3 regions of the Clostridioides sp. LIBA-7602 genome follow, and region 2 is predicted to be linked to each of the others. Evidence: riboswitches for the same ligand, from Rfam matches in the RefSeq annotation. Region 2 holds a riboswitch; each other region holds the start of a gene.
What was found. A riboswitch is a leader RNA that binds a small molecule or an ion and turns the genes downstream of it on or off. The one in region 2 is predicted to bind thiamine pyrophosphate.
Positions count from the first base shown of each region.

Region 1: it holds a riboswitch for thiamine pyrophosphate, as region 2 does, so the genes downstream of both, thiD (bifunctional hydroxymethylpyrimidine kinase/phosphomethylpyrimidine kinase) here and thiC (phosphomethylpyrimidine synthase ThiC) in region 2, are expected to answer to the same signal.
Region 3: it holds a riboswitch for thiamine pyrophosphate, as region 2 does, so the genes downstream of both, ACTG45_RS10220 (MTH1187 family thiamine-binding protein) here and thiC (phosphomethylpyrimidine synthase ThiC) in region 2, are expected to answer to the same signal.

Region 1 is NZ_CP196991.1:1,747,936-1,758,192, forward strand. Features, by position in the region: gene ACTG45_RS08350 (GIY-YIG nuclease family protein) at 288-599, shown strand; TPP riboswitch at 691-783, shown strand; gene thiD (bifunctional hydroxymethylpyrimidine kinase/phosphomethylpyrimidine kinase) at 885-1,679, shown strand; gene thiM (hydroxyethylthiazole kinase) at 1,703-2,494, shown strand; gene thiE (thiamine phosphate synthase) at 2,516-3,148, shown strand; gene ACTG45_RS08370 (PTS sugar transporter subunit IIB) at 3,286-3,588, shown strand; gene ACTG45_RS08375 (ABC transporter permease) at 3,645-4,394, opposite strand; gene ACTG45_RS08380 (ABC transporter ATP-binding protein) at 4,388-5,350, opposite strand; gene ACTG45_RS08385 (GyrI-like domain-containing protein) at 5,354-5,812, opposite strand; gene ACTG45_RS08390 (GntR family transcriptional regulator) at 6,170-6,526, shown strand; gene ACTG45_RS08395 (ABC transporter ATP-binding protein) at 6,599-7,315, shown strand; gene ACTG45_RS08400 (hypothetical protein) at 7,308-8,132, shown strand; gene ACTG45_RS08405 (hypothetical protein) at 8,143-9,342, shown strand; gene ACTG45_RS08410 (ABC-2 transporter family protein) at 9,351-10,163, shown strand; gene ACTG45_RS08415 (hypothetical protein) at 10,174-10,257, shown strand, end outside.
Region 2 is NZ_CP196991.1:1,864,555-1,874,811, reverse strand. Features, by position in the region: gene ACTG45_RS08940 (GTP pyrophosphokinase) at 1-392, opposite strand, end outside; gene ACTG45_RS08935 (YfcC family protein) at 777-2,171, opposite strand; gene ACTG45_RS08930 (thiamine phosphate synthase) at 2,350-3,051, opposite strand; gene thiH (2-iminoacetate synthase ThiH) at 3,052-4,155, opposite strand; gene ACTG45_RS08920 (thiazole synthase) at 4,172-4,942, opposite strand; gene thiF (sulfur carrier protein ThiS adenylyltransferase ThiF) at 5,005-5,808, opposite strand; gene thiS (sulfur carrier protein ThiS) at 5,801-5,995, opposite strand; gene thiC (phosphomethylpyrimidine synthase ThiC) at 6,040-7,341, opposite strand; TPP riboswitch at 7,482-7,593, opposite strand; gene recQ (DNA helicase RecQ) at 7,682-10,165, opposite strand.
Region 3 is NZ_CP196991.1:2,138,710-2,148,966, reverse strand. Features, by position in the region: gene ACTG45_RS10260 (hypothetical protein) at 1-328, shown strand, start outside; gene ACTG45_RS10255 (hypothetical protein) at 397-1,035, shown strand; gene ACTG45_RS10250 (hypothetical protein) at 1,045-1,299, shown strand; gene miaB (tRNA (N6-isopentenyl adenosine(37)-C2)-methylthiotransferase MiaB) at 1,602-3,038, shown strand; gene ACTG45_RS10240 (DUF3784 domain-containing protein) at 3,330-3,668, opposite strand; gene ACTG45_RS10235 (NUDIX hydrolase) at 3,986-4,597, opposite strand; gene ACTG45_RS10230 (winged helix-turn-helix transcriptional regulator) at 5,061-5,417, shown strand; gene ACTG45_RS10225 (hypothetical protein) at 5,532-5,708, opposite strand; cyclic di-GMP riboswitch class I at 5,761-5,850, opposite strand; TPP riboswitch at 6,303-6,402, shown strand; gene ACTG45_RS10220 (MTH1187 family thiamine-binding protein) at 6,536-6,826, shown strand; gene ACTG45_RS10215 (ABC transporter permease) at 6,801-7,571, shown strand; gene ACTG45_RS10210 (ABC transporter substrate-binding protein) at 7,593-8,606, shown strand; gene ACTG45_RS10205 (ABC transporter ATP-binding protein) at 8,575-9,309, shown strand; gene mutS (DNA mismatch repair protein MutS) at 9,475-10,257, shown strand, end outside.

The sequences.
Region 1 (10,257 bases), 120 kb from region 2:
CATTGCCCCCTTTTTATTAGGGTATCACAATTTTTTTATACGTGTCAATTTATTTTTTTGAAAATTATAATTTTTTTGAAAATTTTATTTTTTATAATTTGTGAATTTTTTATTATAAAAATAAAAACGTTATTATTGTGTCAAATTTTAGCGTTATACTTATATAGAATGGATTTTATACATCTACATTAGAACTAACACTAAGAAGGTTACATATGCAAAATACATGCCATTTTTATCAATTCTATAATATAATATTTATATATTTAATAAGGATGTGATTTGAGATGTATTTTACATATATTATAAGATGTAAAGATGGTTCTCTATATACTGGATATACTAGTAATATAGTTAGAAGAATGAATGAACATAAGTTGGGAATTAATTCAAAATATACAAGGGCAAAGGGATTTAAAAAACTAGAAGTTTATTTTGTAACCAATACAAAAAGTAATGCAATGAAATTGGAATGTTATATAAAGAAATTAACTAGAAACAAAAAATTATCTATAATAAAAAAACCAGAGACACTTATAGATTTAATTGATAATAAAGATGCTTATATTGTTGGAAAAGAAATAGAACAATTAACATAAATATTAGCATTAACATTATAATAAGTGTATATGATGTAAAACTTGACAATAAATACTATTGTAATATAATGAAGTTATAAATATAATAAATTAAAATAGCTAGGGGAGCCAAGAGCTGAGAGGAATACCGACCCTTACACCTGATCTGGATAATACCAGCGTAGGAAAGCTTAGTATAAAACTTAAGTGTATATTATTTATGATATATGCGATTTCTAAGCTATACCTATTGTAGGTATAGCTTTTTTAATTAAGTTATTTAAATTAAACTTTAGGAGGGAATAAATGAGTAATTATAAAATACCAACACTTACAATCGCTGGGTCAGATTCATCTGGAGGAGCTGGAATTCAAGCTGATTTGAAGACTTTTAGTGCAATTGGTACTTATGGTATGAGTGTAATAACAGCTATAACAGCACAAAATACTCAAGGAGTTTTTGCAGTAGAAGATTTAAGTAAGGAAATAATAAAAAAACAGATAGAGGCAGTATTTGAAGATATACCTCCAAAAGCTGTAAAAATAGGAATGGTTTCAAGTCCTGAGATTATACTTGAAATAGTTGAAAATATAAAGAAATACAATCCAAAATATTTGGTAGTAGACCCTGTAATGATATCTAAAAGTGGATATTATTTATTAAAGCCAGAAGCAAAAGAAAATCTAATTAAATACTTGATGCCACTTGCATACATAATTACACCAAACATCCCAGAGGCAGAAGAAATCACAGGAATAAAAATAAATAATATAGATGATATGAATAGAGTAGGAAAAGAAATACTACAACTTGGTCCTAAATTTGTCCTTATGAAAGGGGGGCATTTAGATGGAGAAGCAGTAGATATTTTAGTTGGTAAAAATATGTTTAAAGTTTATAAAAGTGAAAGAATTGATAAAAAAAATACACATGGAACAGGATGTACATTATCTTCTGCAATAACATCCTATTTGGCATTAGGTTATGAAATAACAGAAGCAGTAAATTTAAGTAAACTCTATATAACAGAAGCAATAAAAAATAGTTTTGATATAGGTCATGGAGTAGGACCAGTGCATCATTTTTATAAATTTGAATAATAAAAAATTGTTGGAGGTAGGCTATGTATAATTTAATTAAAGATGTAAAAGAATCAAATCCATTGGTAATTCATTATACTAATAATGTAACTATAAATGACTGTGCCAATGTAACTTTAGCTATAGGAGCAAGTCCTCTTATGAGCTTCTCATATGAGGAAGTAGAAGAAATGGTAAGTATAGCAAATTCTGTAGTAATAAATATAGGAACGATGAATTCAAATATGTTAGATTTATTTTTATTAGCAGGAAAAGCAGCAAATAAGTATAATAAACCTGTTATATTAGACCCAGTGGGAGTATTTGCAAGTAAAGCTAGAGCAGAACTAACAAACAAACTTTTAAATGAAGTCAAATTTAATGTAGTTAAAGGTAATATGGCAGAAATAAAGTTTATAGGTGGTTTTGATGTAAGGGGAAAAGGTGTAGATTCATTTGACTATGAAGAAGATTCTACTGATATAATAAAAAAAGTTTCTGAAAAACTTGAATGTATAGTAGTAGCAACTGGAAAAACAGATATAATAACTGATAGTAAAAATACATATAAAATAAATAATGGAACTGATAAATTAAAAGGAGTTACAGGAACTGGATGTATGACTGCAAGTTTAATTGCAAGTTTCATGGCTATCACTGAGAATACATTAAAAGCAGCTACAATGGGTGTTCTTACAATGTCTTTAAGTGGAGAGCTGGCAAATCTAAACAATCCACCAATAGGAACATTTAAAGAAAATCTTATGAATACTATTTATAAAATGGATATAGATACTTTAAGTAAAAATTCTAATATTGAATTTTTAAATGAATAAAGGTTTAAGAGGAGACTTAAAATGATAGATAAAGAAAACTTAAAAAAAGACTTAAAATTATATTTAGTAACTGACTCTGAAATGCTTGAAGGTAGAGATTTCTATAAGTGTATTGAAGATGCAATAACTTCTGGAATCACAACTGTACAACTTAGAGAAAAAAATGCTTCTGGAAGAGCGTTTTTAAAAAAGGCTATGAAGCTTAGAGAAATAACTAGAAGATATGGTATTAAGTTTATAGTTAATGATAGAGTTGATATAGCACTTATCTGCGATGCAGATGGAGTACATGTAGGTCAAAGTGATATTGATGCGAGAGAAGTTAGAAAGCTTATAGGAAATGATAAGATACTAGGAGTGTCAGCAAGAACTTTAGAAGAAGCTATCTGTGCAAAAAATGATGGTGCAGATTATTTAGGTATAGGGTCTCTATTTACAACATCTACTAAATTAGATGCAAAATCTGCTTCATTTGAAACTGTCAAAGTAATTAAAGAAAAAGTAGATATACCATTTGTATTAATTGGAGGCATAAAATTGGATAATATAGATAAACTTAAGAGCTTAAATAGCGATGGGTATGCTATAATATCTGCTATATTAAAATCCGAAAATATATCTAAAGAAGTGGAAAAGTGGACATTAAAAATATAAAATTAGTTCTAGTAGTGAAAAAAATGGAAAAATTTGATATAATTTAAGAGTGAATTTAAAAAGTTATAAATGACAAACTTTTCTACATATACTTTTTAATCAAGGGATATGTAGATTTGATTAAAAAGGAGTTATTAATGATTAGGATATTGTTAGTGTGTGTTGGAGGTATGTCTTCTACTTTATTGGTAAATAAAATGGAGAAAGATGCAAAAAAAAGAAATATAGATTGTAAAATATGGGCAGTCGGAGAAGGCGATATAAAATCGGAACTTGATAATTTTGATATTTTACTTCTTGGACCACAGCTTAGATTTATGTTTGATGATGTAAAATCTATAGTTGGAGATAGAGCTCCAGTATCTATAATAGATATGGTAAACTATGGTACTTGTAATGGTCATGCTGTATTAAATTCAGTCTTAGAAATATTAAAATAAATCATCTATAGTGAACTCTATTATATAGAGTTCACTTTTTATTATAATTTTATAATTTAACTTACCATTTCCTTTTTTAGTCTCCACATAGCAAGTGAAAAACTTGCACAACATAATATTAAAAATAACAGGATAACAGGTAATATATCTCCAATAAGAATAGCCTCGCCAAATATTAAGCTACGTAAAGCATTAATAACATGGGTAAATGGATTGAGCATAACAGCTATTTTTAATCCTCCAGATAAATTTTCTATAGGGAAAAGAGCTGAACTTAAAAAGAAAATAGGAAGTACAATTGCAGTCATAATTGTTTCATAAATTATTTCATTTGGCAATAATAGACTTATAGAATAAGCTAGACTTGATAAAAAAAATGCAGTCATAAATATTAGTATTATCATAAGCATAATTCCTCCAATGCCAGATTCTATCCTTACTGAGAAGAATATACTTACTACACATAAAATAGTTACTTCTAAGAAGGAAACTAAGATAGCTTCTAGTAATTGACCAAAAACAATTGAATATCTACTAATAGGTGCAATTAAAACCCTATAGAAACTTCCACTATTCTTCATTATGAAGTTGATGATACCACCACTACTACATGAGGAAAATATAACTAGAATAATAATACCTGGTAGTATAAAAGCGGTATAATTACTAATATTCATATTACTCATAGTTTGATTTGCAATAGAGCTATAAAGTACAAGCCAAAGAAAAGGTTGTAATATAGTAACTATAAACGAGATTGGATTTTTAAAACGCCATTTCATACTACGCCATAAGATATTTAACATTCCCATTCCTCCTTTAAGCCTTTTTTAGAACTTGTTAATGCTAAAAAAACATCTTCAAGACTTGGCTCTACAATTTCTATTGCATCAAATTTTATGTCATGTTCTAAAAGCCACTTATTTATTAAAGTAAAAGCAACTCTACTATCCTGTACACTTATAAAAATTGAATTCTCTCTTATACTCATAAACTTGGCTAATCCAATATTTTTAATTTCATCTTTATATTTTTTTATATCTTTGATATCATGAAAAGCTATACGAAGTATATTTTGTCTGATATAGCCACGTAAACTGGATGGCGTTCCATGTGCCAAATCTTTTCCATTTTTCATAATACAAATGTTATCACTCAATTGTTCAGCTTCTTCAAGATAATGAGTAGTTAGAAATATAGTTGTGCCATACTCATCTCTAATTTTTAATAACATATCCCACATAGATTTTCTTGAATCTACATCCATACCAACAGTTGGTTCATCCAGAAATAGAATTTTAGGAGATGATACCATATTCATAGCTATGTCTAATCTACGCTTCACTCCACCAGAATATGATGAAGTGGGATATTTTAAGTAGTTAGATAACTCAAATTTATCAATTAAAGACTCTATTCTTTGTTTTGCAATTTGTGGTTCTACTTTATACATCTTGCTTTGAAATACCATATTTTCCATAAGAGACAGGTGTTCATCAATAGAGACTTGTTGTGCTACACAAGCAATCTGAGTACGTATCCAAGAAGGATTATCTACTAAATCTTTTCCAAAGACTGTTACATTTCCAGATGTAGGTTTATAAAAGGTGGTCAAAATGTTGATAAGAGAAGATTTACCAGCTCCATTAGGACCAAGTAAAGAAAAAATCTCTCCAGCATTTACATTAAAACTTAGACCATTTAAAGCTTTCACACCATTTTTATACTCTTTTACTAAATTATCTATTTTAATTGCTATCATATGTTATTCCTCCTCTTTAAGTGGAAATATGATTTCTGTAATATATTTATCTGGATTTCCTTTTATCAGCATACCTGGCCCTTTAATGAATACTTCTCTCCAAGGAGTTTGTATTTCTATATTATTTTCATGAATGTATTTAAATATCATTTCGTACGTTTTAGGTAAAGTACTATATGAGCCTATGTGAGTGAAAAACAAAGCTTTTGTTTTAGGAAATTCTTTTATGGTTACACCAATGCGATTTGGAGTTTCAGAAGTTGGAACACATAATTCCATTTCTCCAAAACCAGTTTTTTGGTTAACATTATAGTAACAGAAGAATGGAGCCCCATTAGATTTTCCCTTTATAGATTTAAATACATTTGGAAAGTACTTTGTTGCTTCAGTAATAGGTCCGTTATAACGCATAGTAGCTGCTGCGACTGGTTCAATATTTTTGATTTCAATTTTATAACTCATTTGTTTACCTCCTAATATGTGTTAATATTTTTACTAGATTTTTAAGAGTTAATACAGATAAGATTTTTGACTGGTTGATAATATATAATCTTATCTCATTTACTTGTTTTCAAGTCTAACATAACATAAAATATATATCCTCTCATTTGATGCTCCATTTTGTAAAGTTATTATTTAAGCTTTACATTTAACTCTTTAATAAATTAAAGTTAGGGTTAAATAATAAAAAAGTATTTACAAATTAAGTGTATTAATCGTATAATACACTTAATAGAATATTAAAGAAGGTCTGAACTGAATGTGTATTTTTTTAAAGTAAGTGTACTAACGTATTAATACACTAGAATAGGAGGAATCATGAATTTTGAACTAGATAATACAACTCCCATTTATTTGCAAATAGTAAAGCATATAAAAAGACAAATAGTAACAGGAGAGTTGAAACCAGGAGAGACAATACCCTCAAGGAGAGAAATGGCACTTAATCTAAAAGTAAATTTAAATACTGTTCAAAGAGCATACAAGGAGATGGGTGATATGAATATAATAAATACTTTTAAAAACTATCAAAGTAGTGTAACAGTTGATGAGAATATATTAAAAAACTTAAAATTAGAGCTTATAAATGAGTCTTTATCTGTTTTTATAGAAAATATGAAAGCAATAAATGTTACGAAAGAAGAAGTTTTAAAGATAATAGAAGATGAATATTAGCCTTTTAACAAATATAAAACTCAATTTAGAAAGTTTATTGTACAAGTGTATTAAATATGGAGGATATTAAATATGATAGAAATAAAGAATGTCAGTAAAACATATAAAAGGATGCAAGGGATTAAAATAAGAAAAATAGATGCTTTAAAGAGTGTAAGCTTTAATATAGAAAAAGGTAAAATAACTGCGTTACTTGGAATAAATGGAGTTGGTAAATCAACCATGTTAAAAGCAATAGCAGGGCTTATAAGCATTGATAGTGGAGAGATTCTTATAGATGGAGCAAAAATAAATGAAAAGATATATAATAAACTAGCATTTGTCCCAGATGTAGAGTCTCATTTTAGTAATACAACAATAAAAGAAACCTTTGAATTTATGGAAATATTTTATCCAAAATGGAATAAAGAAAAATCAAAAGAAATGATGAACATATTCAGATTAGATGAAGATGAAATAATTGATAATTTATCAAAAGGAAATATTGCAAGAGTAAAATTAATACTTGGATTTTGCCAAGACCCAGAGTATATACTACTTGATGAACCATTTACAGGAATTGATTTGTTTAAGAGGGAAGAGTTTATAGGGGTAATAGCACAATATATGGAGGAAAATCAAGCTATTATCATAACTACTCATGAAATAGTAGAGATAGAAAGCTTAGTCGATGAAGTCATAATTCTTGATGAAGGGAAGATTATAACTTCATTTAATGCAGAAGAATTAAGAGAAAGAGAAGGGAAATCTATATTAGATAAAATGAGGGAGGTATATAAGAATGAATAAACTTCTATATCTAATAAATGTAGATTTGAGAAGAAGCAATAGGTTTTATATAGCTTATATATCATTTTTTTCATTAATTACACTTGGTTTAAATTTATTTGAAATGAATAAATTTAAAAACTCTAGATTTATTATGAACTTAGCAATAGAAGATTTTGGAGGTATATTTTATGGAATAGGTATACTTAGTAACCTTGGATTTATCCAAAATATATTGTTCTTTGGTATGTTGGGAATCTTTATATACTATGTTTTTATGTGGAAAAAAGAGTTCTTTTCAAAAAATCAAAGCATTTATACACTTATGATGTTACCACAGAATAAGTTTAAGATTTGTATAACTAAGTCAATTGCTTTGATAACAATGATATATGGTTTTTTGATAAGTCAGATAGCAATATTATTTATATGTAAATATATATTTAATTTTATTTTTAGAAATATGCCGATAATCAACATGTCTTTCGCACAAGATTTATATTATTTTAATTTAAGAAGTATACCTGTTGATTTTATATCTTTTATGGAGATATATGTTTTTTTACTACTTATAGCTATTTCTTTTGTAAATTGTTGTATATTATTTATATTTTCTTATATAAATAGGCTTCATATAATTTTAATCGCTTTTGTAGTTTTAATAGGCTTATATTTTTCAACAGTATATATAAATATAATCAATTTATTTAGAAAATATTATCAGTTCATTGGAATACAATTTAATACTTTAGTAACTGGTTTACTAAGTTTTTTAATTATAATGTCTATTCTAAATGGAATATCTTATTTTCTAATTAAAAAGAAAGTATCTCTTTAGGAGGGGTGGTATGAAATTAAAATCTAAAATATCTATACTTATTATATTTTTGACTTTAGCAATATATTTTAGTATAGGTTTGTTAAATAATGAAGACAATTTGAAGATAAAAACTATAAAAGGTGACCCAGATGAATTAGACTATATAAACATAAATTTTGGATATGATTTTAATGGATATATAAATTCACATTATACAATAAATGGAAACAATAAAATTAAAAAGACTGAATTAGTAAAACTACAAAAAGATAGTGAGAATACGAATAATTTAATTGATGTATCTAGTGGTTCTGATTTAATTGCTCATGTTGGTTTTGAAACGAATGATGATTCAAAAGAGATAAATTTTGTTATAGATGAGAAAAAAGAAGATTTGGACAAAGGTGTATTTGCATCTGAAGGGAGTGATAAGGGCATTGAATATGAAAAACTAGATATGAATAATTTTACAAGAACAAAATATAAAGTAGATAAAAATACTGATGATTATTATGCAAAGATACTATCATCAAAAAGATATAAAAAAGACTTATATGTGTCTGTCCTTTATGCTGAAAGTGATTCATCAAAAAATAATAAAGAATATTCAAGCACTATAGATATAATAAAAATCAATCCAGAAAATAAAAAAATACAGATAATAAAAAGTATAAATTTAAGTAATTATTTTTCTAAAAAATACAAAAACATAGAAACTATTGGCGTAAGTTATGCTAGCAAATATGAAGATAAGATGTATATTTTAGTAAATGTATCAAAGGCAAGTACAGGTGATAATAGTGATTCTAAATTTAATTTACTTGAGTATAATCTTGAAGAAAATAAAGAAAAAATAATGGAATTAAAAACAGATAGTAAAATGACTTTAGAAAAAGCAAAGTTAGAAGATAATAAATTATACATGGTAATGTCAAATGCTTATGATGATAATTCAAATATAGAGTTAAATTTACTTACCTATAATATGTTAGATAAAAATTTAAGTAAAGATAAATATGTTTTAGAAGGTAGAGATAAAAGAGAAATTGGAAGTGTTGAAATTGATTCAAACAAAATCATTGTATATACATCAAAGCAAAGCTCTATATTATCTTGGGATAATAAATATATGTTATATATAATAAATAAAAAGTCTAAGGAAGTGGTATACGAAGGGGAATTACAATTTAACAGTTCAAATAGTATGCTAGAATTTGAAATAAAGTAGGTGAATTAATGAAAGATTTAATGAAATTATTCGAATTTGAATTAAAAAGAAATATAAAAAACTATGTATTTATAATAATTTTTTGCTGTTCTTTTGTGATTTTAAATATAGTAAACAACTTAAATGACTATAATTACATAATAGAAAATGCAGTTAAAAAAGAACAGTTAACAAAAATAGGAGATACAATAGAAACAGCAAATATCATAGGTTTTTCAAGTTTCAGAAATATAATGAGTTCTACAGATTTATGGTTTATATTTGGTATAATCGCATGTATTTGCTATGCTTTTTTTATTTGGTACAGAGATTTTGATGGAAAGAGTAAATCTATATATACACTTATAATGTTACCTAAAAATAGAATCAATATCTATATATCTAAATTATTAAATATATTATTTCTAGTATATAGTTACACAATAATATTTACAATAACTTTGTTTATTATGAGTAAGTTGTTGCCTAATTATATGCTGGGGGATATTGTAAGTTATGGATTTATACAAGAAACAATATATAATTTGAAAATATTACTTCCATATAGTTTTGAAATACTGCTTGTAGAGTATATATTTTTACTGATAGGATGTGTATCTGTAGTGTTTACATCAATTCTTATAAATAAGTCTACTTATAAACTAAGCACTTTAATAAGTTTCATGTTTTTAGTTTTGGAAATTTTAATATTTATAATTTCTGTAGTATTTATTATACCTTATGAATACAGTAATATATTTATTTCCTTATATTCAAGTATAAACATATTTGTATGTAGTTTTATATCTAATAAACTTTTGAAGCAGAAGATTGACTTTTAGGAGGTGTATTATGAAAGAAAAAAATATAGGAAAATATACAATATGTTTTATAATAATGTGCTTATTAATGATTGTCATGACTTCAATATTGAGT
Region 2 (10,257 bases):
TCAGATAACTTTAATTTAATATTCTTATTTTCTTTATTATAGTAGTTTATTTTATCATCTGTTTTGTTAAAATATCTCCTTAAAAGTCTATATATCTTATTTTCATCCTCAATAAATCTGCACTCAATTCTTAAACCTATTAAGTCAGAGACATTGTGAATAAGGTTACTTGCTTCTCCATATTTTTTTAAATATCTATTTCTAATTATCTTTTCCCTTAAACTTGATTCTGATTTTATTCTAGAGGTTACATTTATATATTCTTGATTCTTTTCATCCAAGATATTTTCAAAATACTCTTCTATTTCATCTGATATAGTTTCTAACGTTGGAGACATTGTCCTCAACATATCAATAGACTCTTCAATAAAATCAAATTCTTTTAATCCCATAAATTTTTACACTCCTATATTTAATAACTGTTAGCTATTTCAGTTCTTTATATTTGATTACACTCTTATTTTAACATTTTTTACTACTATAAGTAAGTATTCTCCAAAAACCTTCATATATATTTCAAATTAGAATTAATTTATTTAGTTTTTTGACTTTTAATTTAATTTTATTTAGCTAATTTGACATAGAAAACAAGAGTAAGTAGATTAAATGTATACAATTTAAGAGATTTGAGGAGAAAATATAGATTTGTTAGGATATTTTGTCATTTATTATATAAAAAATAAATTGCCACTAAGTAATTTAGTGGCAATTTATTGAAAATCATATTTTTGGTTTTTTATATAATTTCTAAACATATTAAATTAAACTATCTTTAATTAAAATCCTATATATATACCTATTGTTAAGAAAACTAGAGATACAGCTGTTAAAATCAACAATATAGGCATTATAAATCTAACCCATTTTGAAAAAGGAATATGAGCTACTGCAAGTGCTCCCATCAATACCCCTGAAGTTGGAGTTATAAAGTTTGTAAGACCTACCCCAAATTGATAAGCGGTTACTATTACCTGAGCTGATATATTAACTAAATCACCAAGAGGAGCAAGTACAGGTACTGTAAGTGAAGCAAGACCTGAAGATGATGGAATTAAAAATGCCAATGCAGCTTCCAAGAAGAAAGATAAATATACAAATATAACTTTTGGAAGTCCGCCTAAAAAAGCTGCTGCGGAATTTAATATAGTATCTATTATAAATCCATTTTGAGCAATTATTACGATTCCACGAGCTAAGGCTATGGCAAGAGCAGCTGATGCTAAATCTTTTGCTCCATCTATAAAACTTTCTGAAATTTCAATTTGAGATAATCTACCAACCAAACCAGAAAGTACACCTATAGCAGCAAAACACATTGATATCTCTGGAATGTACCATCCTTGACTTAAAACACCCCAAATCATTATCGCCATACCTATTCCAAATATAGCAAGAACAGATACTTCTTTAAAAGTAAATTCTTTTATTTCTGTTGAAGTTTGATTAAGTATTGACTTGTTATTTTTATCTATTTCATACACTATTGAACTTTCAGGATTTTCTTTAACTTTCTTAGCATAATACATAACAAATGCTATACTTATTAATATATAAGCTATAAAAATAACTACTCTATATGCTACTCCTGAACCCGGTGCAAGTTGTGCTAGTGCCTGTGCAATACCAACCGAGAATGGGTTTATTGTTGAAGCTGCGGCTCCTGCTGCTGCTCCTATAAATACAATTGCTATGGCGGTTAGAGAATCATATCCTAAGGACGTCATAAGCGGAACAAATATCATATAAAATGGTAATGTTTCTTCTGCCATCCCAAACGTAGTACCTCCAAGTCCAAATAAAATCATTGATATTGGAATTATAAGAAGTTCTTTTCCTTTAAACTTAGATATAACTGATGCTATTCCTGCTTCTATAGCTCCAGTTCTATTTACAATACCAAAAGCACCTCCAACTATTAAGACAAATCCTACAACCTCTGCTGAATCAATAAAACCTTCTATTGGTGCTTTAAAAACATCTGCAAATCCTTGAGGATTACTTTCTACACTTTGATAAGTCCCTGGTACAACTACCATTCTACCTTCTACATCTTCTCTACTAAATTCACCACTTGGTACTATCCAAGTCAATATTGCCATTAAGACTATTAGTAAAAATATTATTGTAAAAGTGTGTGGTATAATAAATCGTTTCTTTTTACTGTCAGTCATTATAATGTCCTCCATACTTTACTAAATTTTAAATATTTTTAGGATATTGTTTAATCTCTCTGACTAAAGTTTTCCCTTTTTACAATTTTTTATTAGCAAAGATATAAAATAAAAAAGCTATCTTTTAAATTTTAAAAGATAGCTTTTTTATTTTTCTTTAAATTAACGATTCAATATACTATTTTAGTAATTCAATTTTTTCATTATAATTTGAGATTGTTTTTTTAATATCTTTAGATTTCATTATAGTTGACATTACAGCAAAATCATCACAGTATTTTAATGTTTCTTTGACATTAGATGGTAAAATTCCTCCTAGTGCAACTATCTTAATATCAGTAATCTTCTTAGCTTCCTTTAAAAACTCAATTCCCTTTGGATGTAGTTCTTCTTTACATTTAGTTTCATATATATGCGATAAAGTTATGTAATCTATTTTTATATTTTTATTTCTTATCAATTTTTCTAAATATTCTACTTCATCTATTTTATGTAAAGATAATCCTAGTATTTTATTTTTATTAAAACTGTAATTATTTTCAATTAAGTCCAAGAATACTTTAAAAGGAAGATGAATCCCTTGGCAATCTGTTTTTTCAAAAAATTCAATATTACTATTTATTATAAAGTTAACCTTAAGTTTATTAATACTTTCTTTCTGATTTGTACTAATCTTCAAGTTTTCATTTAATATTTGTTCTTTCAAATCTACATAATTGATTTTGGTTTTTATTTTCATATATAGTTTATTTAATTCTTCATATTCTAAGTCTTTTTCTCTTATTATAATGTTTTTTATACCACTCAATATAGATTCTTTAATAACATCTAAGTATCTTTCTTCACTATATACTAATTTTCTGTTTGTTATTAAATACATCTAAAATCTTTCCCAATCTTTAAATACATGTTGATATCCAATTGAGTTTAACATCTTCTCTACATCTGCAACAGTGCTTTCATCATTTATTTTAAATTGGGCAGTATCATGTTCATCTTGAGAATGTCCTCCTACATCAGTAGAGACACCTGCACTCAATTTAGTTACTCCTAGAGGTATTATATGACTTCTCATTTCTAAATTTTCTCTAGTTGATATATTTATTGCTGCATGAGGGTCAAATAATCTCATACATACCATAGCTTGAACTAAATCAGTATCACTTATATCTACTAATTCTTCAAAACATCCTTTAAAAGGTCTCATTCTTGGTGTTGAATATGAAAGCTCAATATGAGGATATTTTGTTTTTAAATATTTCCCATGCAATATTGTAAAAAAGGTTTCTTTTCTAAAATCATTTAGCCCTAAAAGTGCACCTATTGATAAAGTCCTCATCCCTGCTTTTGCCCCTCTTTCAGGAGCATCTAATCTGAATTTATAATTTGATTTTGGCCCTTTTATGTGAACTTTCTTGTATATTTCCTCATCATAAGTTTCTTGATATACTGTTAAACCTTCAACACCTTTATCTACAATATACTTATATTCTTCTACTTCCATTGGATAGACTTCTATACCTATAGATGGAAATTTCTCTCTTAATATTTCTATAGCTTCACCTATATACTCTACACTTGAATGAAAACTACTTTCTCCAGTCAAAACAAGCAAATGTTTAAAACCCTCTTTTGAAATTACATTTCCCTCTTGTCTAATTTCATCCATTGTTAATTTTTTTCTTTTTATTCCACTTTTTATATTATAGCTACAGTAAACACATTGATTGACACAATAATTTGCTATATACATTGGCGTATATAAACATACTGTTTTTCCAAAATATTGAACGCTTAATTTATGTGCTTTCTGTGCCATGGCTTCTAAATGTTTTACAGCAGTTTTAGAAAGCAAATTTAATATATCAAAATCTTCAAGCTTGTCCTTTGATAAACTTCTTAAAACATCATTATCTGTAACATTATTTAAATATCCATCAAAATCAAAATCTCTATATTTTTCTATTACATCATAAAAACTCATCACCAATCACCACTTTCTATAAATTGCCTAAAAAACCTGTTAAAGGAGAAGATGCGTTTGCAAATTCTGATACACTTCCTGTTTTTGCGAGATATGCTTCTCTTCCACCTTCTACAGCCAGTTTGAATGCCCTAGCCATCTGCACAGGATTTCCTGCTGAAGCTATTGCAGTGTTAACGAGTACAGCATCAGCTCCCATTTCCATAGCTTCCATAGCTTGAGATGGTTTCCCAATACCCGCATCGACTATTATTGGTATGTCTAATTCATCTATCATTATTCTTATCATTTCTTTCATTTGAAGACCTCTATTTGAACCAATTGGAGCTCCAAGAGGCATAACTGCTGCTGCATTTGCTTCTATAAGTCTTCTTCCAGCATAAAGGTCTGGTGTCATATATGGAAGAACTATAAAACCTTCGTCAGCAAGTATTTTTGTAGCTTTTATAGTTTCTTCATTATCAGGAAGTAAATATCTAGTATCCGATATTACTTCTATTTTTATAAAATCTCCACATCCCATTTTTCTAGATATTCTAGCTATTCTTACTGCTTCCTCTGCATTAGTAGCTCCTGATGTATTTGGAAGTATTGTCATTTCTTTTGGAATATATGTCAATATATTTTCTTGTTTGTTATCTAAATCTACTCTTCTAAGTGCCATCGTTATTATTTCACTTCCACTTTCTTTTATTACCTCAGGCAATATATTATTTGAACCATATTTACCTGTTCCAACCAATAATCTGCTACTGAATTCATGTCCACCAAGTACCAATTTATCCATATTATTTCCCTCCATGTGCAATTTTTTTAATATTCAATCTTTTTTATGTTTATTTTTAGTATTTACATATCTATAAGTATTTGTGTTGCCAAGTTTGCCATGTGGTTTGCACAGATAGCGACTCTTGGAGCCATAAGACCTTCACCAATTTTAGCTTCGTTTACAAAATCCCCACATATATAAAACTTGTCTTTTATCTTCTTAGTAGTTATTATATTTGAATCATAGTATCCTGCCATACCTGATGATGCTATTAGATATTTATCTTTTAAATTGATTAATACATAGTTACAAACCTGTGCCTTACATGAAGCATCATCAAATGCTTCAATTATCAAATCCGAATCTTTAATAGCATCCATATTATGTTTGTTTAAAAAAATATCTCGTTTACTTAATTTAATAAAAGGATTTATTTTTTTTATATTTTCTATCATAGCATCAGTTTTTAGTTTTCCAATATCATCAATAAAATACTGCTGTCTATTTAAATTAGACGGTTCTACAACATCATAGTCTATAAGTAAAAGTTCCCCCACTCCAATTCTTGCTAAAGAGATAGCTATATTGGAACCAAGTCCCCCTAACCCCAATATAGCAACCTTCCCTTTTTTTAACTTATTATGTGTATTAGGAGTATGTCTAGCAATCAACAAGCTTTCCAACTCATCAAATGATGGCTTGACTCCCTTTTGTATAAGTGTTAATTTATCGTTCTCACAAAGGGGAATATCTGTTTTAATTGGATATCCATTTAACACTAATACGTCACATTTATGATTGTAACTATCTCTAACTTTGTAGGCAGTTGTATTTTCTTCAACATCTGTTAATAATTCATTTACAAATATTTTTATTTTAACCACCTCCAATAAAGCTAATAAGTTCTATAATATCTTCATCTTTTAATACATATGTACTGTAGTTAGATTCTTCAATTATTTCTAGATTTACCTCGACTACAACTCTATCATTTTTTAAATTATATTTATTTAATAAATCTACTATAGTTAATTTTTCTTTAAATTCAATGTCCTTCCCATTAACCTTCACTAAATCACCTCCTCTTTTTAAATTTATTTTATTCTAGTCATAAATTATATTAAATTAAGCTCCTCATTGTTTAATATTTTCTTAACCGTTCTCATTGAACACATTTTTCCACACATAGTACAGCTATCTTCATGAGTAGGAGTTGATTCATCTCTATATCTCTTGGCTTTTTCAGGATCTATTGCAAGTCTAAACATCTCACACCAGTCTAAATCAGCTCTAGCCTTACTCATCTTATTATCCCATTCACGAGCACCTTTAACATTTTTAGCTATATCTCCTGCATGAGCAGCTATTTTTGCAGCTATTATGCCTTCTTTCATGTCATCTAAATTAGGTAATCTCAAGTGTTCTGCTGGAGTTACATAACATAAAAAGTCTACTCCTTTAGCACATGCTAAAGCTCCTCCTATTGCACTTGTTATATGGTCATAACCTGGTGCTATATCTGTAACTAATGGTCCAAGAACATAAAAAGGTGCTCCATGACACAATCTCTTTTCTAATACTACATTTGCTTCTATCTCATCAATAGCCATGTGACCAGGTCCTTCTATCATTACTTGTACATTTCTTTCCCATGCTCTCTTAGTAAGTTCACCTAATACTACAAGTTCTTGAATTTGAACACCATCAGTAGAATCTTTTATACAACCAGGTCTACAAGCATCTCCTAAACTCAATGTAACATCGTATTCCTCGCATATATCCAATATTTTATCAAAATTAGTGTAAATAGGATTTTCCTTATTATTCAATTCCATCCATGCAAATAACAGAGAACCACCACGAGATACTATATGAGTTAATCTTTCATGATTTTTTATCTTTTGGCAAACATTTCTTGTAAGACCTGCATGTATAGTAATAAAGTCAACTCCATCAATCGCATGCTGTTTTATTACATTTAAAAACTCTTCTTCTGTTATATCTTTTAATTCTTTCTCTAAATATCCCACTGCATCGTACATAGGTACTGAACCTATCATTGCAGGTGACATTTCAACCACTTTTTCTCTAAATTCTCTAGTTTTACCATAGTTACTCAAATCCATTATAGCTTCAGCTTTCATGTCTATTGCTACTCTAACTTTTTCAAGTTCTTTTTCTATATCCTTACAATCTCTTGAAATTCCTAGATTTACATTTATTTTTGTTCTTAAATTTTTACCTACACCTTCTGCACTTAAAGATTTATGATTTTTATTAGCAGGTATAACAACTTGTCCATTTGCTATTAATTCTCTTAATTCATTCACATCTACTTGCTCTTTTTGAGAAACGATTTCCATTTCTTTAGTTATTATGCCTTTTCTAGCAGCATCCATTTGTGTTGTATAATTCATATTACAATCCTCCAAGATTAAAGTTATAGTTTTTGAAAATAAAAAAAGTGCTTTTCCTTGTTTGGAAAGCACTCTTATAATCATATATACACTTAGACAAATTTTCCCTAAAATTAAATAATTTGTCTATTTATGTAACAAAATTATATTAAAAGCTTCCCTTCGCAAGCATTATCTTGATCAGGTTATTAGGGTTTGTAAGTTACGGCTTTATCTCTCAGCTAGCCAATTCTAGCGCCCCTAGCTCTAATTTTTCATTATTTTTACAAATTCAGTATAACACAGCAAAAATATTAGTTCAACACAATAATACAAATTTTATTTTTGAATATGTTAAAAATTACTCTGACATAATATCATTTTTTAAATTTTTAAGATAAGAATCAAGCATCACAGCTCTTATTTTTTCATACTTTATTGAATCTGGAAGTTTTCTTTTTATATTATTTAAATTATCATATCCCACTTTTTCACAAACTTCTAAAATCATTTTCTTTTCATCTTCATCATAGAAATTTTCTAATTCTAATTCAAATGTTATACTATTTCCATCCTTTACATAATCATGTACATATCCAATGATGGTTGATAATGAAACCTCTATTTCTTGACTAATACTTTGTATATCCTTTCCTTGATTTAATAAATCTAATGCTATTTCATTATTTTTTCTACTTTCTCCATCTAGTATTAGCTTCCTTTTACCCTTTTTATCCCAAATAACATTAATATCATTTTCTTTTACATATTGTTTGACTTCATCTAAAATACTAGCTCCATACTTTTCAATTTTTACCCCACCTATACCTGAAATATCTTTCAGTTGCTCTTCATCAAGCGGATATCTTCCACTTATTTCTTTCAAAGCCTTATTGGATAAAACCATATATGGAGGTAATTTTTCTTTTGTTGCATATTCTTCTCTAATGCTTAATAGTTTTTCATATAGAGCATTATCTGAATTAACCTCAAAGAATTCACTATTAACACTCTCTAAATCGACATTTTTTTCTTTATATTGTTTAGTTATATTATTTTTTTCGACATATTCTTTAATTGCTGTTTCAAAGTCTCTACCATATTTTTGATACTTAATTTCCCCTACTCCAGATATATCTAACATTTCTTCTTTATTAACTGGATAACTACTAGACATAGCCCTAAGTGTCCCATCTCCAAATACCATATATGGAGCTATTCTTTCTTCACTTGCAATTGAGTGTCTAAGCTCTCTTAATACACTATATAACTCATCTTCTACCTCTAATGATTTTGTAATCACAATTTCTTTAAATTCTACTTTCACTTGACCTTTTAAAACTTTCATAGACATATCATTCAATCTTATTGTTGGAAAACTTCCTCTATTTCCATTACCTAAAGTCTCAACCAAATCCAAGAAACCATGAGAAACCAATGTATTTATAAAGTTCTTTAAATCTTCACTTGAATAATCTCTCATAATATTATATGTAGATAAGGTGTTTAGTCCAAGTTGTAAAATCTTTTTATTTTTAGAACCTCTAAGTACATCTACAATAGTAGTAACGCCATAACTTCTTTTCATTCTAGCTACACATGAAATGACTTTTTGAGCATCTATAGTCTTATCTACTATTTCACCTTCTACTAAACAGTTACTACAATTATTACAATCTTCTATATAGTTTTCTCCAAAGTAATTCAATATTGTCCTTCTATAACATGAATTACTGTAAACCAAGTCAATCATATATTGAAGCTTCTTATGTTGAAACAATTTTCTTTCAGGATTCTCAACTCCAATATCGATTAAATATTTTTGTATATGTACATCTCCTGGAGAAAATAAAAGCACACATTCACTTTTTTCTCCATCTCTACCAGCTCTACCTATTTCTTGATAATAGTTTTCTATACTTTGGGGCATGTTGTAGTGTATAACCCATCTTATATTAGGTTTGTCAATACCCATTCCAAATGCGTTCGTTGCTATCATTATATCTACATCATCGTTTATAAAGTCTTCTTGATTTTTACTTCTTTCATTTTTAGATAAACCTGCATGATATTTTGACACAGATATATTTCTCTTAGATAATCCATTATGTATATTTTCAACTTCCTTTCTAGTTGCAACGTATATAATTCCAGACTCATTCTTATGATTTTTAATATAATCTAAAATATATTTATTTTTACTAGATGATTTTACTATATTTATTGATAAGTTATCTCTATCAAAACCTGTTATATAACAGTCTGGATTTTCTAAGCACAATAAATTTATTATATCAGCTCGTACCTCTTCTGAAGCTGTTGCTGTAAATGCTGTAATTATAGGTCTTTTAGGCAAATTCTTTATAAAATCGGAAATCCTTCTATAGCTCAACCTAAAATCATGTCCCCATTGAGATACACAATGCGCTTCATCTATTGCGATTTGACTTATGTTGTTATTATTTATTAGTTCAAGAAATTCCTGTGCATCTAATCTCTCTGGAGCTATATAGAGTATTTTATAATTATTTTTTCTAATGTTATTTAATATTTCATTGAATTCTTTGTTACTTAATGAACTATTTATAAAAGCTGCGTTAATTCCCATAGCCTTTAAAGCATCCACTTGGTCTTTCATAAGAGATATGAGTGGAGAAATTACTATTGTCATTCCATCTAATATCAACGCTGGAAGTTGATAACAGATGGATTTACCACCTCCAGTTGGCATTATAGCTAGTACATCTTTTTCGCTCAAAATAGAATTTATTATAGCTTCCTGACCTTTTCTAAAACTTGTATATCCATAGTATTTTGATAATATTTCTAAAGGTTTTTTATTCATATATTTCTCTCCTAATTTAAATTAATTAGACTTCTTTCCTGATTATGTTCAAATTTTTATTTTTATATTCACAATCGCATTATTCCAAAGTT
Region 3 (10,257 bases), 270 kb from region 2:
TAAATTATTAGAAAGTGATAGAAAACTTACTTTCGACAGTGAAGGTTTTCTTAAATTTTGTGCGAATGGTGGGAATTTATATTCTAACAAAATAATGATTGTAAATGATAAAGTAAAAAAACTTGAACGACAAATTTATTATTTAAACGCTGACAGCACAACACAAACGTATAATAATTACTTTGTAACTTTTTATACAAAAGACCCCATGTTCATGGGTGTTTATCTTTTAAATGCAGTATTAACAACTATAAATAATCTATCTACACCGATTGAAAAAACAGCAGATAAAACACTAAGAATAACATATACAATAACAGAGGTATAAATCAAAGTAAGACTATATAGCATAGTCTTTTTTTATTGTCTAAGATAATTAAAAAAAGGATAAAAAACATGATAGCATTAGAAAATAAAAAATTAAATAAAATCTATTTAGGCGAAATGAATATAGATAAAATTCACTTAGGTGGTATAGTAGTTTATTCTAATAATACAGAAATTAAACATACTGAACGTTATGGAGCATACCTAACAGCCAATAATAAACCAGAGCCTTATGAAGCTACATCAAGTCAAAATACTTGGGGAGCATACAGAGCGTTTACTGAAACTTTAGGGGATGACTTAAACTTAACTGGTTTAAGTAAGAACACAAGTCAATGGGTTCAAATAAAACTAGATAAAAATATAAGGATATGGGCTATTAAAATGCACTTTAGAACAACAGTATCAAATCAAGATACTGCACAAGTTCCATTTAAATTCAAACTCTTAGGCTCAAATGATGGGTCAAGTTTTACTGAATTGCACAACTGTGAAAGCTGTAATCCAGATTTGTTTTGCAAATGGAAGGATGATATTTATAAGTATGATTTTTCAGATGCTGATTTTATAGAAGTAAGCAGTAATAATGAGTATCAGTATTATAGAGTTGAATTTTTTAATACTCAAAGCATATCAAAAGGAAAAGTAACTAATACAGAAGGAACTGAAGTTAAAATAACATTATTGAATTTATACCAGTTAGAATAGGAGGTCACTATGGAACAGCTAGTAACAGAATTAAGTAGTTTGGGAGCAATAGGAATACTATGTGCCCTTTTATTCAAAAACACGATGCAAGAGAAGAAAGAAGATAGAGATATGTATAAAAAGACAGTAGAAAACTTTATCGAATTATCTACACAACAACAAGAAATTAATAAAAATGTATTAATAGAAATGGGAATAATGAAGATAGATGTACAAGAAATAAAAGAAAATGTATTAGATTTAAAAGACATGTTACAAAAATAAAGTAGTTTTTAACTAGAATCTTATAGGATTATTATAACTATAAATTAGAATAAGTAAAAAAGAGAAAATACTATTAAATTGTTTTATTTTCTCTTTTTTATTTCTACTAATTTCGATTGAACTTATCTCTTTTATTTATTATTTTACTTATATTTTATATGATGATTTACCTTAATTGACATATCTTATCTAAATTATCATTAAAACACGCATAGAAAAATAATAATATCTTTAAAAGATTTTTCTTATTTGATATAATTAAGGTTATGTGTAATATAAGAAATTAACTAGGAGGAATAGACGTGAGCAAAAGAAAACAAGTAACAATACCTATAGAGAAAATACAAGAACAAGATAAATATATAGAACAAATACACAGACAAAATGAAGAATACTTCAACAGAACTGGAAAGAGAAAACTCGTGTTTACTCAAACCTTTGGATGCCAAATGAATGAACATGATTCAGAAAAATTATGTTCGATGCTAGAAGAAATGGGATACCAAATGTCAATGATGGTTGAAGAAAGTGATTTAATAATATATAACACATGTGCAGTTAGAGAAAATGCAGAGCTAAAAGTATATGGAAACTTAGGTCAACTAAAGCATCTAAAAGGAAAAAATCCAAATATGAAAATAGCTGTATGTGGATGTATGATGCAGCAACCACATGTTGTGGAAGAATTAAGAAAAAAATACAAACATGTAGACCTTATATTTGGAACACATAATCTATATAAATTTCCACAACTACTTACAGAATCAATAAATTCTGACAAAATGTTAGTAGATGTTTGGGATGTGGATGGAGAGGTAATAGAGGGTCTTAGAAGTAATAGAAAATTTGAACTAAAAGCGTTTGTAAATATAATGTATGGATGCAATAATTTCTGTACGTACTGTATAGTTCCATATACAAGAGGTAGAGAAAGAAGTAGAACACCTGAAGATATAATTGATGAGATAAAAGAACTTGTAGCAAATGGAACAAAAGAAATAACTTTACTTGGACAAAATGTCGATTCTTATGGTAAGACACTTGAAAATCCAGTTACATTTTCAGAGCTTTTAAGAAAAGTAAATGAGATAGAAGGAATTGAAAGAGTTAGATTTATGACATCTCATCCAAAAGATATATCTGATGAAGTAATATATGCAATTAGAGATTGCGATAAGGTATGCGAATTTTTACACTTACCAATACAATGTGGAAGTAGTAGTCTTTTGAAAAAAATGAATAGACATTATACGAAGGAATATTATTTAGAAATAATAGAAAAGGCTAAAAAAGAAGTACCAGACATTGCGTTTTCAACAGATTTAATGATAGGTTTTCCAGGAGAAACAGAAGAAGATTTACTGGATACTTTAGATGTAATTGAAAAAGTTAAATATGATTCAGCTTTTACATTTATTTATTCCAAAAGACAGGGAACTCCTGCTGCTAAAATGGAAAATCAAATACCAGAAGAAATAAAACATGAAAGATTTAATAGAGTATTAGAAGCTGTAAATAGGATTTCAGCAGATATAAATAATGGATATAAAAATAGAATAGTTGAAGTTTTAGTTGAAGGAAGAAGTAAGAATAATGAAAATAAATTTGCTGGTAGAACTAGACAAAATAAACTTGTAAATTTTGAAGGTGGAAGTGATGATTTAATTGGAAAATTAGTTATGGTTAAAATCACTGAACCTAGAACCTTTTCATTAAATGGTGTACTAGTAAATAATTAATACTGTATAAAATAATAAAATTATGTAAACCAATTAAAATAGATGTACTATAAAACAAAATATATCAAATTTTAAAAACATATATCATAGATGTTAATTTCAGTTTTTATTATAAATAAATTTGATATACATTTGATATACGATGTAAATTCATTGTACATCTATTTTTATTTTATTTTGATAAGTTTTATATAACCATATTTAGTATTACTTTAGTATATACTAAAGTATTATATAATAGATATAAAAAGCAGTTAATCTTTCATGACTAACTGCTCAAATTGCTAATCATTATTTTTTACATTTCTTATTAGAATAATAGATATTGAAAAGCACACTAGCAAGTATAACTATTATAAATATCACAGCAAATGGAAGCATGTTTTTTTCATCCATTTGTCCGCTTTCTACTCTATAACCAAAAAACGCCATAATAAATAACATTATAGATACAATAAAAATAACAATACTAGAACTCCTACATAATTTTTTTTTATCATATCGAGCTTTTTCTTTATCGCTCATAGTATTATAACCTGCCAGTAGTATACTGGCTTTTCCATTAAATAATAATATACTTAAGATGAAAGAGGCAATTGCCGATATAACTATGAATCCTACTGCAAACATTATAAGCACCTCCATATACTTTAACTTACAGTTTACTAATTTATTATATTTTACCATAAACATACATTAAAATCATTTATTTCATATCTTAGCCTTATTAGATATATTATTATGCTATAGTTTATCTATAGTGTGATAATAATACTTAGTATTTACCTTGAAATTGTATTGAATATTATGTAATAATAATTTAACAATAATCAAGTAGAAAAAACATTATAAAATATAACTTTCTATATTTCCTATAATTATAACATTTTAAATTTAGAAAAATTTAAAACTTATTATCTAAAAATTTTAATGTTTGTTTACAAATATTATTCTGATAAGAAGTTCAAAAAATTTTCTAGTATTTTTGCTGTCATACCCCAGATTACATAATCTTTATATTTATAGAATAGAATAGGATAACTCCCGCTTTCAAATTTATAATCTTTTTGATTTGGAATTGATCCATAAGGTAGATTTTCATCAGGAAAAACTTTTACAGTATTATTATAAGTATTTGGAGGATTTTCTAAAAGATATTTTATAGGTACCAAAAAAGTATGGTCAACTTCATCCTTATTTATGTTTAAATTATTAATGTTTTTTATATATCCTAAATAAGGATGTATTATAAATTTTACAGGTGTTATAAGTAGGTCAAGACTTGCTATGATTTCTATATTGTCACTAAAAGTGCCTAGTTCTTCACAAGTTTCTCTGACAGCAGCATCATATGGAGTTTCGTTGGATTCTATTTTGCCACCTGGAAAAGAAATCTCGTTAGGTTGATGCTTTAAATTCTTTGAGCGAACTTCAAATAATATATGGTGTATGTTATTTATCTCTACTATTGGAATTAAAACAGATGCTCTTTTCATATTTTTATATCCGTTTATATATGGTTTGTAATCTTTGAACTTGTTTTTAATATCGTTTATCATTTTTTCCTCCTAAAATAATATTATTAAAAATTATATAATTGAGTTTTAACAATAATATATAATTATGATTTATCTAATTTAAGATATAGTAACTATCTATATTATTATATAATATAATGATAAATATATATTAACAAATAATAAAAAAATTAATTTGATTGTATATAAATTAGTTTGTTATTAAATTAGTATTAATTAGAATTAAAAAGTTCGGAATGTTACTTAGAAGAAGCCTATGATTCAACTTCTATGTTTGTTGAGAATGCAATTATAGCTTTTCCAATTATTTTTACTTCAACTGGCTTATTATCTGAAATAATTACTTTTACTAACATCTTGCCTTTGCGTTTTATTGTTATTATGTAAATCTCTATACTACAATCAAGATTATATTACGAATTAGTATGTTAAACAGGAATACATTTTTTAGTTATTTATTTACCCTTTTAAAAGGAGGGTTAGAATGAATATAGATAATAATTTTGAAGAATTTCCAACTATTGAAGAAAGACAAAAAGATTTTAATTGTTCAATTTGTTTTATTATGACTGTGATAGGAAGTAAATGGAGGGCAATTATTTTATGGCATATTTTAAAACAAGAGCCAATACGTTACAGTCAATTAAAAAAAGAAGTTGTTCATATAAGTCATAAGATACTGTCACAAGAATTAAAGTATCTTGAAAGAGATGGACTTATTAAAAGAATTTCTTATCCAACTATTCCTCCAAAAGTTGAATATTTGTCTACTAAACGTGGTAAATCATTGGAATCGATATTATTAGAATTATGTAATTGGGGTAAACAGTATATGAGATAAACTCAACTGTTTACTTCATGAAAAATAGATAATGAAGCTTATTTTAATTAGTTCTTTAATGTATTATAAAACGTAGATAAAACTAAAAAGGGTTTTCTAGAAAATAAAATTTCTTTAATTATATCTGCTTACCAATACCATCACTTGATGCAAACAAGATTCTACCACGTTCTCTCCATATTCTAGTATAAAGTCATTTAATTGTGTATCTATAAAATTGCAGTAATCGTATGAACTGCATATATATGCAGTTAGTATATGCGTACATCTATCCTTTTTATCTATAAACATATATTATTTATCCCCCTAAAAAACTTTCATAAAAACAAAAAGAAAATATCTTTTTGGCAACTGGCTGACATAACTTGTTTTATAAGCCTTAGTCCCTATAGCTTTGCGTCACTAAATTTCTCTAGTTTTGCCTATTTAGTTTTATTCTACAATTACAATCATATAGGAAAACGTTTTATTTTTCAATATACATATTAAAAAATTTAAAAATTAAAAAAAATAATTTATTTTTCAAAAATAAATTAGGTAAAATAATTATATTATATAGACAAATTAGAGTAATATATTTTTATTATTAAATTAGATTGAATTAATTTAATACAGTAAAATAAAGCTGAACAAAGTTAAATGGTTAATAAAATAAAAAAAATCATTATAACAGTATATTTTTTACATATAAACTTTAAAATTTAATCAAACTCTAATAAACTCTAATAAATTATGATAAGTATGTATAGTAGGCATATAATTTTGTAAAAAGTATTATTAAAATATTATTTTGGTATTATATATTTTAAAACAGACAAAATATATAATATGAATAAAAAATTTGTTAAAATATGATAAGTGTAGTATAATCAAGTAGAAAAGATATAATATATTTCGGGGAGCTAATGTGCTGAGAGGAGATTTTATCTCGACCCTTTGAACCTGTTTGGATAATGCCAGTGTAGGGAGACCAGTAAAGATGAAAAAAAGTCTTATCCTATTGTGGATAAGACTTTTATTTTATTTAAATATTATATTATCTTTTTAGGAGTAAAAAATTTTAATAAAAAACAAAATATACCTAGTAGGTATTAATTATTTTTAAAGGAGTGATTTAAATGGTAATCGCAGACATAGCAGTAATGCCACTAAGACCTTACAAAGGTGAAGAAGAAATGTATAAAGTAGTAGATGCTTGTATTGCTGAAATTGAAAAAAGTGGTCTTAAATGTGAAATAGGTGCAATGAGTACGACTGTTGAAGGTGATTTTGATGAAGTTTTTGAATTATTGAAGAAAGTACATAAAATCCCTTTTAACCTTGGATGTGAAAGAGTTATAACAGTAGCTAGAGTAGATGAAAAAGCTGGGGGCTTGACTATAGATGAAAAACTTAGAAATCATAGATAAAGTTAAAGATAGTATATATCCAATAGCAACATTTTTGTTTATACTTATTCTTTGGCAATCTGTGGTAGAAGTTTTAAAAGTCCCACAGTATATACTACCCACACCAGTAGATATACTTAATGTATTTTTTAAAGACTCTCAAAATTTATCTATGCATGCTGTAGTTACTATAGGAGAGGCAATACTTGGTTTTATAGTTGCAATTATAATATCATTGATAATTGGTGTATTGATGGATTTTGTGTTGATAATAAAAAAATGTCTTTATCCTATTATGTTGGTCACTCAAATGATACCTACAATAATTATAGCTCCACTTTTTATGATATGGTTTGGCTTTGGGACAATGCCAAAAATATTGATGGTAACGCTTACTTGTTTTTTTCCTATATTAATAAGTTTTGTAGATGGAATTGAGAATATTGATAAAGATTATTTAAATTTATTTAAGACTATGAATTCAAATAAAATTAATACATTTATTCATCTTAAATTTCCTATGGCAATGGATAAATTTTTTTCTGGACTCAAGATATCTGCAACATATGCTGTAATGGCAGCAACTGTTGCAGAGTGGTTAGGTGGAACCAAAGGTCTTGGTGTTTATATGCTAAGGTCAAAAAGTGCATATGCTCTTGATAAAGTATTTGCATCTACTATATTGGTAGTTATATTTAGTTTGATATTTGTAGGAGTTGTACAAGCAGTAAAAAAAATTGTTATAAGACATAGATTAGCAGATTAAATGTATTTGAGGGAGGCTATTATGAATTTTAAAAAATTAGGAATATTAGGTTTAGTAAGTGTTTTTACACTAGCAACAATAACTGGATGTTCTTCAAATAATGATAAGGATAAAAGTAGTGCTAAAGATGATTCTTCTAAAAAAGTGACTATGGTACTTGATTGGACACCAAATACAAATCATACTGGATTATATGTAGCACTTGATAAAGGTTACTATAAAGAAGAAGGTCTAGATGTGGAAATAGTTCAACCACCTGAAAGTGGAGCTGAGACTTTAGTTGCAACAGGTAAAGCGGACTTTGGTATAAGTTATCAAGAACAAGTTACTTATGCAAAGACTAGTGAAGACCCACTTCCAATAAAAGCTGTAGCAGCTGTTATACAACATAATACTTCTGGGTTTGCATCACCAAAAGAAAAAAATATAACTACAGCTAAGGATTTTGAAGGAAAAACTTATGGTGGTTGGGGCTCTCCATCAGAAGAAGCTGTTTTTAAAGCAGTTATGAAGAAAAATGGAGCTGATTTTAATAAGTTAAAGATAGTTAATACTGGTCAAGATGATTTCTTTGCAGCTATGAAAACTGTAGACTTTGCATGGATATTTGAAGGTTGGGATGCAGTTAAGGCAAGTTTAATTGATTATGATTTAAACTTTATACCAGTAAAAGATTTAGATGAAAGATTAGATTATTATACACCACTTATAATTTCTAATGAAACTGTACTTAAAGATAATCCAGAACTAGCTAAGAAATTCTTAAAAGCTACAACAAAAGGTTACGAATATGCAATTAAAAATCCAGAAGATGCAGCAAAAATATTAGTAAAAAATGCACCTGAAGTAGATGAAAAATTAGCATTAAAGAGTCAAGAATATCTAGCAAGTAAATACAAAGACGATGCACCTAGATGGGGAGAAATGAAAGACAGTGTATGGAATAACTACACATCATTCTTAAAAGAATATAAATTAATAGATAAGGATATGAAGGCAAGTGATGCTTACACAAATGAATTCTTACCACAATAAAAAAATAAAAGTATCTATAGAAAATGTATCAAAAACATATAAAGAAGTTGAAGTTTTAAAAGATATAAGTATTGATGTCTATGAAGGTGAATTTGTTTCTATATTAGGTCCAAGTGGATGTGGTAAAAGTACTATCTTTAATATTATAACTAAACTTACAGATTATAATAGTGGTAAAGTAGATATAAGTGGGAAATACAGTTACATGTATCAAAAAGACTTACTTTTACCATATAAAACTATAATAGATAATGTGTCACTACCACTGGTCTTAAAAAAAGAAAAAAAGAGTAAAGCAAGGGAAATGGTAAAACATTATTTTGAAGTCTTTGGTCTAAGTGGATATGAATATAAATATCCATCAGAACTTTCTGGAGGAATGAGACAAAGGGCAAATTTCCTAAGAACTTTTATAAATTCTAATGACATAATGCTTTTAGATGAGCCTTTTGGAGCACTTGATTCATTGACTAAGACATCTATGCAAAAATGGCTTTTAGATGTTAAGAAAAAGGTAAATTCAACAATACTTCTTATAACTCATGATATTGATGAAGCTATAATGTTGTCAAACAGAATTTATGTTATTTCAAAAAAGCCCTCAATAATAAAAAAAGAATTTATAATAGATAGTAGAGAATTGAATGAAGATAACCTTGAAAATGTCATTAAACTTAAGAAAGAAATAATATCTTTATTATAAAAATTCTATATGTGTTTTATTCAATAAGTATTAAACTTAGCAATCCAAAATGTAATTATACATTTTGGGTTGTTTTTTAGTTATACGTCAAAATTTTATATATTATGTTAATAATAGTCATCTACTATGATATAATATTTAATTAGAAAAGAAGGAGGTTTGATAATGCAAATAGATATGAATAAATTAACTCCTATGATGAAGCAGTATCTTGAAGTAAAAAACAGATATAAAGATTGTATACTGTTTTTTAGATTGGGAGATTTTTATGAAATGTTTTTTGAAGATGCATTAGTAGCTTCAAAGGCTCTTGAAATAGCATTGACAGGAAAAGCTTGTGGTTTAGAAGAACGTGCTCCTATGTGTGGTGTGCCTTTCCACTCAGCCAATTCATATATATCAAAATTAGTTGAAAATGGATATAAAGTAGCAATAGGTGAACAAATGGAAGACCCATCTACTGCAAAAGGAATTGTTAGAAGAGAGGTTATAAGAGTCATCACTCCTGGAACCGTTTTAGATGGAAATTTACTTGAAAATAAAAAAAATAATTATTTGTTATCTTTGTATAAGGATGGTTCTAATATAGGGCTAACTTATGTCGATATAAGTACAGGAGAAACTAATGCAACATGTTTGAATGAAGATAAAGTAATTGAAGAGATTGCAAAAATCCATCCTACAGAAATAATTATAAATGATTTAAACTTTATAGAAAAACTTAGAGATATAGCTACTGTAAGTAATATATACATAAATGAAAGTTTTAGTGATAACTATTTGGACATAAACATATTAAGAGAATATTTTCCAGAGGTTTATCTACAAAAACTAAAGTTTGATGATAAAGGTCTTATAAAGTCAAGCTTATCAATTCTTCTAAATTATATATATAATACTCAAAAACAAATAACATCTAACATTAATAATATAAATATATACAATTCA